DNA from 2 places in the Faecalibacterium sp. IP-3-29 genome. Region 1 is predicted to be linked to the other one. Evidence: predicted binding sites of a transcription regulator. Region 1 holds the regulator's gene; the other holds the start of a gene.
The links. The regulator HrcA, encoded in region 1, represses chaperone genes, less so after heat shock. The targets are predictions, from matches to a motif close to TGTTAGCACTCNNNNNNNNNGAGTGCTAACA.

Region 1 (4,211 bases):
TGAACTTTGCGCGGGTCAGGGTCATATCCAGATGCTTGGGGCCGGTAGCGTCAGCAGTGATGAAGGGCAGGTTGATCTGGCTGCTCATTGCGCTGGACAGCTCGATCTTTGCCTTCTCAGCAGCTTCCTTCAGGCGCTGTGCGGCCATCTTATCCTTGCGCAGGTCGATGCCGTTCTCGTTCTGGAACGCATCTGCCATCCAGTCGATGATGCGCTGGTCGAAGTCATCGCCGCCCAGGTGGGTATCACCGTTGGTGGCCAGAACCTCGGTCACGCCGTCGCCCATCTCGATGATGGAGACATCGAAGGTGCCGCCGCCCAGGTCGTAGACCATGATCTTCTGGTCCTCTTCCTTATCGATGCCGTATGCCAGAGATGCGGCAGTGGGCTCGTTGATGATACGCTTGACGTTCAGGCCGGCAATGGTGCCTGCGTCCTTGGTTGCCTGACGCTGGCTGTCGTTGAAGTATGCAGGAACGGTGATGACTGCATCGGTGACAGTCTCGCCCAGATAAGCCTCAGCATCTGCCTTCAGCTTCTGCAGGATCATAGCGCTGACCTGCTGGGGAGTGTACTCCTTGCCGTTCAGGGTCACCTTGTGGTCGGTGCCCATATAACGCTTGATGGAAGCCACCGTGTTCTCAGGGTTGGTGATGGCCTGGCGCTTTGCGACCTGACCCACCAGACGGTCGCCGGTCTTGGTGAAGCCGACAACAGACGGGGTGGTGCGTGCACCCTCAGAGTTTGCGATAACAACGGGCTCGCCGCCCTCCATAACAGCCACGCAGCTGTTGGTAGTACCAAGGTCGATACCAATGATCTTACTCATAATGAAAGCTCCTCTCAAATTCAGAACGTTTTTTGTTTATATGATGCTCAAATGTTACCAAGCGGATGTTATATTTGAAAACCCTTGCGGGGTCTTGCAAAATCACTCTGCCACAACAACGGTGGCATGGCGGACGATCTTATCGCCCAGCTTGTAGCCCTTCTGGTAGACCGTGATCACGGTGCCGCTCTCCTGCCCATCGGGGGCGGGGATCTGCTGCACGGCATTCATAAAGTTGGGGTCAAAGGGCTTGCCCAGCGCCTCGATCTCCTCCACATGGAGGACACTCAGCGCCTTGGCGGCTTTGTCCAGTGTCATGGTCACGCCCTTCTTGTAGTTCTCGTCGGTGGTGGGGGCGTTGGCCGCCATCTCCAGCGTATCCAGAATGGGGATGATCTGGTTCACGGCAAAGGACACGCCGTCGTTGAACTTCTGGTCAGCCTCACGGGTGGAGCGCTTGCGGTAGTTCTCATACTCGGCGGCCATCCGCAGCAGCTGATCCTTGGCCTGATTGGCATTCTTCTCAGCCGCGTCCAGCTTTGCCTTCACGGCCTCCAGCTCCCGGGCCTTCTTGTTGAAGAAGCCATCCTTTTTCTTGGGGTCTGCCGCTTCAGCGTTCGTCTCGGGAGCCGCTGCCTGCTCAGGTGCAGTTTCCGGGGCGGCCTGCTCGGCGGTGTTGGGCTCCACGGCAGGTTCTTCTGCCTGCGGGGTCTTTTTTGTTTCTTCGCTCATTCCAGGTCCTCCTTATAGATCACAGTCCGCCGGGGTGCGGCTGCCTGCGGGGTATCTTTTCGTTTGCCGCTCATTCCTTCGCCAAGCTGGTCGGCAAAGGTGTGGAGCAGCGGCATCAGCTTCTGGAAGGGCATCCGGGTGGGGCCGATGAGGGCCACGGAGCCCCAGAGGCCTCCGCCCACCAGATACCGGTCACTCACGATGCACAGGCCAGGAATCTGAGGTTCCAGATCCTCGCCCAGCAGGATGCTTTCGCTCTGCTCTGCCGGGGGTGCAATGAGGGCGGCGGCCTGCTCTTCGTCGTTCAGCAGGCTCAGGATGCTGCCCACCTTGCCGTCCAGCTGGGGCCAGTCCAGCAGGTACTGCTCACCACCCAGATACACATGGGGCTGGGTGGAATCCTGCAGGATGGCGGCGGCGGCGCTGATCACCGGCACCAGCTCCGGGCTGATCTGACTGCACAGCTCTGCAAGGAGCCGGGGCGACAGATCAACAGGAGCCACAAAGGTCAGGTTCCGGTTGAGCAGGGCGGCAAGCGCCGCTGCATTTTCCCGGGAAAGACCGGTGCGGACCCGCGCCACACGGGTGCGGACATAACCGGCAGTGGTCACAGCCAGCACCGCTGCGGCGCTGCGGCCCACCTGCACCACCTCGTAGTGGGCGATGCAGAGATCCTCAGCACAGGGGGTGCTGACGGCGGCTGTGCAGCCGCTGATGGCGGCCAGCGCCTTGGCGGCACCCTGTGCCAGCTTTTCCGGCTCATGGTCAAGGCTTGCGAACACCGCGTCCACACGGGCGCGGGTCACACGGTCCAGCGGCTGGTCATCGGTGAGAAGATGATCCAGATAATAACGGTAGCCCTTGGCACTGGGGACACGGCCTGCGCTGGTGTGGGGCTGCTCCAGCAGACCCAGCTTGGTCAGCGCGGCCATCTCGTTGCGCAGCGTGGCACTGGAAACTGCCATATCAAAGTAGTTTGCCAGCACACTGCTGCCCACGGGCTCGCCCTCGAGGCCATACAGCGCAACGATCGCCTGCAAGACACGCTGTTTGCGTGCATCCATCGTCATAGCGCCTGCCTCCTTCGTTCGCTTTTTGTTCTTTAGCACTCCTTCTTCCTGAGTGCTAAGACCATTATATCCAATTTTGCGGCGCTGTCAATAGCTTCTCAGAAAAGTTTTGAAAGATTCATAATTCTGTCATAAAGGCCGCACAAAAAAAGAGCCGCCCTGCGGCGGCTCTCCTATATAATAGATCATTCCTCCATCTGCTTTGCCAGAAATGCCGCCGCCACGTTCACCGCCTTGAGCTGGGCGGCATCGGGCTGGGCAGTGCGGTCCTCCGTAAGCAGGCCCACACTGCCGGTGACATCCCCCGCCGCAATGATGGGCACAGCGCACAGCAGCGCCCGGGGTGAGCCCTCACAGGGCAGCAATGCCTTTTCGGGGCTGCCATCGCTCTGGTAGGGCTTGCGGCTGTCCATCAGCTTTTCCAGCGGCTGGCTCACGCTGCGGTCTGCCAGATCCCGCCTGCCCGCACCGGATGCCGCCAGAATGCGGTCCCGGTCTGAGACAAAGGCCGTCAGGGCAAAGCACTTGCTCAGCACATCCACATACTGGGCCGTTACCCCGCTCAGTTCCCCCATGGGCGAATACTTTTTGAAGATGACCTCGCCGTCCCCTGTTGTGAAGATCTCCAGCGGGTCTCCCCTGCGGATGCGCTGGGTGCGGCGGATCTCCTTGGGGATGACCACCCGCCCCAGCTCATCGATGCGGCGCACGATGCCGGTTGCTTTCATAAGGTTCCCTTCCTTTCCATGTTCCGGTTTTGCTTCCAGATTTCTGTGAAGTATGGTTATTCTGTGGAAACAGGAAGGGAATTATTCATTCAGCTCCGGCCGGAGCCTTACCTGCGCACATACTGCGTCTTTCTACCCGCGCCGATCCTCTCCAGAACGCCCTCCTCTGTCAGTTTTTTCAGCGCGCTTTCAATCGAGCTTGTACCAAAGCCCGGGCAGGCCTCTGCGGCCTCCTGTTTTGTAAAGGCTCCCAGCCTTTCCATCGCATAACTGCGCACTCGTTCGTACGCCGTCACGCGCTTCTGTCCCCCGCCAACCAGATCGACCCGCTGCTCAAAATCCTGATAACAGGAGCAGATCACCGCCAGCATATATTTGATGAACGGTGTCGGGTCATTTTCCTCCTCATGCCAGTGCTGATCAGCCTGCGCCAGTGCTGCATAGTACTCATCCTTAGTCTCTGCAATTGCTTTTTCAATGCTGATGTACTGCCCCACAACATATCCATTCTGATACAGCATCAAAAGGGTCAGCAGCCGGCTCATTCTGCCGTTACCATCATTGAAAGGATGGATACAGAGAAAATCCAAGATAAAACAGGGGATCAAAAGCAGGGGATCAACGAGTTCTCTATGCAGCACATCCTGATAAGTGCAGCAAAGTGCCTCCACAGCACCCGGTGTCTCGTATGGTTCCAGCGGGCGGAACAGCACATGGCGTTCCCCGCTGGGAAGGGTCATATCGATCTCATTGGGTGTAGTCTTAAAATGTCCTCGATAGGTCAAATTCGTATATTTCAGCAGATCACGGTGCAGTTGCAGGATGTACCCCGGCTCTACCGGAATATAGGCA
Region 2 (4,211 bases), 1.3 Mb from region 1:
GTCCCTGATCCGCAAAGGGCACCCGGACATACTCGGCCTGCCCGCCGTCGATGCGGCAGCCCAGCGCCCAGCCGCCGTTTTGATCGGTGCAGTTGTTCACAAAGCCTTTTTTGCAGAAAAAGCACTCTCCGCAGAAGGTCTCCACGTTCACCGTCACCCGGTCGCCGGGTTTCACATTGGTCACCGCACTGCCCACTTCTTCTACGATGCCCACCATCTCGTGCCCTACCGTGATGCCGGGCACCGCCCGTGGCACGCTGCCGTGCTTGATGTGCAGATCGCTGGAGCAGATACTGGCAAGGGTCACCTTTACAATGGCGTCCCGCTCGTGCTGCAGCACCGGCTTTGGTTTTTCCATCAGGGCAAACGTCCCCTCTGAAACATAGGTATAGGTCAGCATGCTTTTTACCTCCATGCGCTTTGATATTTCCGGACTTGAGTATACCACGCAGCTCTCCGCCGATTAGATCTTGGGCTGATACTGCATGCTGGACACATTGTAAACGGTAACAAAAGCCTTGGGGTCTTCCCGGTTGATAAAGTTCATCAGCTTCTGATATTCGCTCTTGTCCACGATGGTAATGATCTCGTTGTGCTTTTCCAGATTGTATGCACCGATGGCCTCGTACATGGTCGCACCGCTGTGCAGGTCATGGAGGATGAACTGACGCAGCGCCTCCTCTTTTTCGGTGATGATGCAGACGCGGCGTTTGATGCTGTTATCAAAGATGAAATGGTCCAGCACGATGCCGTTGAAGTAAGTACCGAGGATACTCAGCACCACGGTCTTTTTATCGTAGACCAGGGCCGCGGAAAGCGCCACACACATTCCCGACAGAGACATGGCTTTTCCCAATTCCATGTGCAGGTACTTGTTCATGATCTTTGCCACGATATCCAGCCCGCCGGAGGATGCATTGCGATTGAACAAAATACTCAGCCCGATGCTGACCACCAGAATATAGCACAGCACGTCCAGCTCCTGACTGCCGGTCATCGAGCCGAACTCCGGGAACAGCTTTTCAAACAGCCCCAGAAACACCGGCAGCAGCACACTGGTGTATACGGTCTTTGCGCCAAATTCTCTGCCGCAGGTAAAGAACCCGATGATGAGAAGCACGACGTTCAGGATCATCGTAATGACCGACAAGGGCAGCGGCACAAAATTGGACAGCACGATGCCAAGGCCGGAAATGCTGCTGACGGATGTATGGCTCGGCACCAGAAAAAAGAAAACGCCCGCCGCAATGATCGCCACCGCCCCGGTCAGGACTGCCGTCTCCCTCAGGACTGCGCCGGTCTTTCCTTTTACATCACTCATCTTTGTCCCCCTAAAATCAAATTTGTTTCACCGAATTTCTCATCTTTGTCGATGCGGACAAGGAGCTTACCGCCAAAGCGTTTGTATTCCATAGTGAAGTACCTCCATAAATTCCGAGTTGCTGTTCTCAGTATACCATGTTTTTCCCTTGCGGAAAAGATAGCGAAACAAAAATGCCCCCGGAGAGCTTGTTGCGGCTCTCCGGGGGCATCTTATGTGCGTGTGTGACTTGGCGCACACGACCGGCGTTTTACTCGATTTCAATCAGATTCGGGTTCTCAGGCAAAGCCTTCGTCTGCTGAGGAGCAGGCAGCTCAACATGCAGGACGCCATCCTCGAACTTTGCATGGATGTCTTCCTTCTTCACATCGCCCACGTAGAAACTGCGTGCACAGGTGCCGGAGAAGGTCTCGCGCCGCAGATAGCGACCCTTCTGATCCTTTTCGTCATTGCTGTGGCTGCGCACTGCCTGAATGGTCAGGTAGCCGTCGTTCAGATCCATCTGAACGTCTTCCTTCTTGCAGCCCGGCAGATCAACCGCTACTTCGTAGCCGTTGTCCGTCTGTTTGACATCGGTCTTCATCATGTTTGCACCGCGCTTACCAAAGGTATCACGCGCCTCACGGTTCATCATACGTTCCAGTGCAGCGTCATTCCAGAACGGATCGAAGAAATCATCGAACAGGTTTTCATGGAAAACAGTCGGCATAAGCATAAATCATTCCTCCAATCCCGGCGTTCGGGTCGGGGCAAAAAATCTGAAGCGTCCATTCAGAAGGGCTTTCCAGGGAGCCTTGCGGCTCTCCTTTTGCCCTTCCTCCTGAGCACGCCACTGTTATAGCACCATTTGTTAGCAGTGTCAAGTGTAGAGTGCTAAAATTCACAGAAAGATAATTTTCTGATAATCTTTCATGTAATCTTAGGCGTTTTTCAGGCATATGTTAGCCTTAAGCATTTGGCATCCACTCCATTCGCCACCAGAGTAGCAGCGATTTCCTCGAATGTCTTTACTACCTCCATTGCTTTTACCGGAACGACGATTTCGTCCGGTTCTCCTTTCTCCAGGAGACCTTTTGAAAAGCTCATGCCAGGGGTTTTCACTTCGCCAATATTAAAAGCCATCAAGTTCACTTTTCGTCCATCAGATGCCTCAAAATCAAAAAAATTCATAACTCCATCAAACACATCTGGCGACTCAAGTTCTTTACTGTCATAATCCAATATATGCGTATGTTCTGAAACGATTGATTTGATTTTATCCACTTCTGCCTTTTCCAGTTGCAGTCCTTGTGTATTTTCTCTGTTCTCCTGACATTGAACGAAGCCATCTTCTGACACGGACACACGGCAAAGCGGCAAACCCCAGGCATTTGCCAGCAAATAATCAAAAACGATGTTTTCTCTCATCCGAATCTCCTTATCCTTCCACCTTCTGGATCACCGCGCCCAGCCAACGGCACAGGGTATCGCCTGCCTGATTTGCGATCTCCAGCACGCGGGCGTGGCTATGCTTGACCGTCTGGATGCCGGTGGCCATGTTAGTGATGCAGCTGACGGCCAGTACCTTCATGCCCATGTAGTTGCAGACCATGGTTTCCGGCACGGTGCTCATGCCCACGGCATCGGCTCCCATCCCCGCAAAGGCGCGAATTTCAGCCGCCGTTTCATAGCAAGGGCCCATAAAGCCCATGTAAACGCCCTCCTTGTAGGCAATGCCCAGTTCATCGGCGGTCTGCTTGGCAAGGTTCCGCAGTTCCAGACTGTAAGGTTCGGTCATGTCCGGGAAGCGGGGGCCGAAGCGCTCGTCGTTGGGGCCGATGAGGGGGTTCGTGCCCATCATGTTGATGAAGTCGGTGAGGAGCATCAGGGTGCCCGGCGCAAACTCCCGGTTGATGCCGCCGCAGGCGTTGGTCAACACCACCTTTTCCACGCCCAGCAGCTTGAACACATAGAACGGGTAGCAGACTTCCTTCATGGAGTAGCCCTCATAGAAATGGAAGCGGCCTTCCATGGCGTAGACTTCCGTGTCCCCCAGCTTGCCAGCCAACAATGCGCCTTTGTGTCCTGCCACCGTGGATACCGGGAAGTTGGGGATATCCTTGTAGGACAGTTCTTCCGTATCCGTAAAGTCCGCGGTCAGCTTGCCAAGGCCGGAGCCCAGCACCACCGCGATCTTCGGGCGCTTTTTCGTGTGTGTCTTGATATATTCCGCACTTTCCAGTACCTTTTCATAAAGATGTTCCATACCGTTCTCTCCTTTTCCCAAAAAATTCGATATACTCTCTGGGTTCAGTATATCGGATTTTTCAGGCCGATGCAAGACACCCTCCATCGAGTCTTATTAAAAACCAAGGAGCAGATACTTCACATCACGAGTGTGTTGTATCTGCTCCTTGGTTCTCCGAATGTCTTATCTCTGGCCGATGTTCCACCGAAACAGCTCATATGCTTCCCGGATATCCTCCGGCAGACGTTTCAAAGTCTCGTCCCGCAGTTCCTGCGGCATCCCGTAAAAAGCTTCGGCAATGCCGCCGGTGATACAGGCAAGGGTGTCGCTGTCGCCGCCCAGAGAGACCGCATTGCGAAGTGCATCCTCAAAACTGACGCTTTCCAGAAAAGCAATGATTGCTTCCGGCACAGTTTCCTGACAGGTCTCCACATGATGATAGGTCGGCCGAATTTCATCGCAGGTACGGTTCAGGTCATAACCGCGGAACATCCCGCCGTAACCGGCATGGGGATATTCACGGCCCCAGAACCGCATTTCATGCTGCACTGCACAAAATGTTCTCTCCGGCAGACCCTTTCCGTCAATCAGACCAACTGCCACCGCAGCGGTCATGACGGTATCATCGGTGAAGTGCGATTTCTCGCTCAGCAGCGGAAAATC

Region 2: the regulator HrcA is predicted to act here: its motif matches at 2,170-2,200, upstream of MTP40_RS05460 (Hsp20/alpha crystallin family protein).

The regions. Positions count from the first base shown of each region.
Region 1 covers NZ_CP094471.1:2,847,970-2,852,180, forward strand. Annotated here, with positions in the region: gene dnaK (molecular chaperone DnaK) at 1-829, opposite strand, end outside; gene grpE (nucleotide exchange factor GrpE) at 932-1,561, opposite strand; gene hrcA (heat-inducible transcriptional repressor HrcA) at 1,558-2,631, opposite strand; gene MTP40_RS13700 (stage V sporulation T C-terminal domain-containing protein) at 2,817-3,359, opposite strand; gene MTP40_RS13705 (Fic family protein) at 3,467-4,211, opposite strand, start outside.
Region 2 covers NZ_CP094471.1:1,135,933-1,140,143, reverse strand. Annotated here, with positions in the region: gene MTP40_RS05470 (alcohol dehydrogenase) at 1-400, opposite strand, end outside; gene MTP40_RS05465 (YitT family protein) at 464-1,321, opposite strand; gene MTP40_RS05460 (Hsp20/alpha crystallin family protein) at 1,572-2,036, opposite strand; gene MTP40_RS05455 (hypothetical protein) at 2,252-2,728, opposite strand; gene MTP40_RS05450 (purine-nucleoside phosphorylase) at 2,739-3,566, opposite strand; gene MTP40_RS05445 (ADP-ribosylglycohydrolase family protein) at 3,732-4,211, opposite strand, start outside.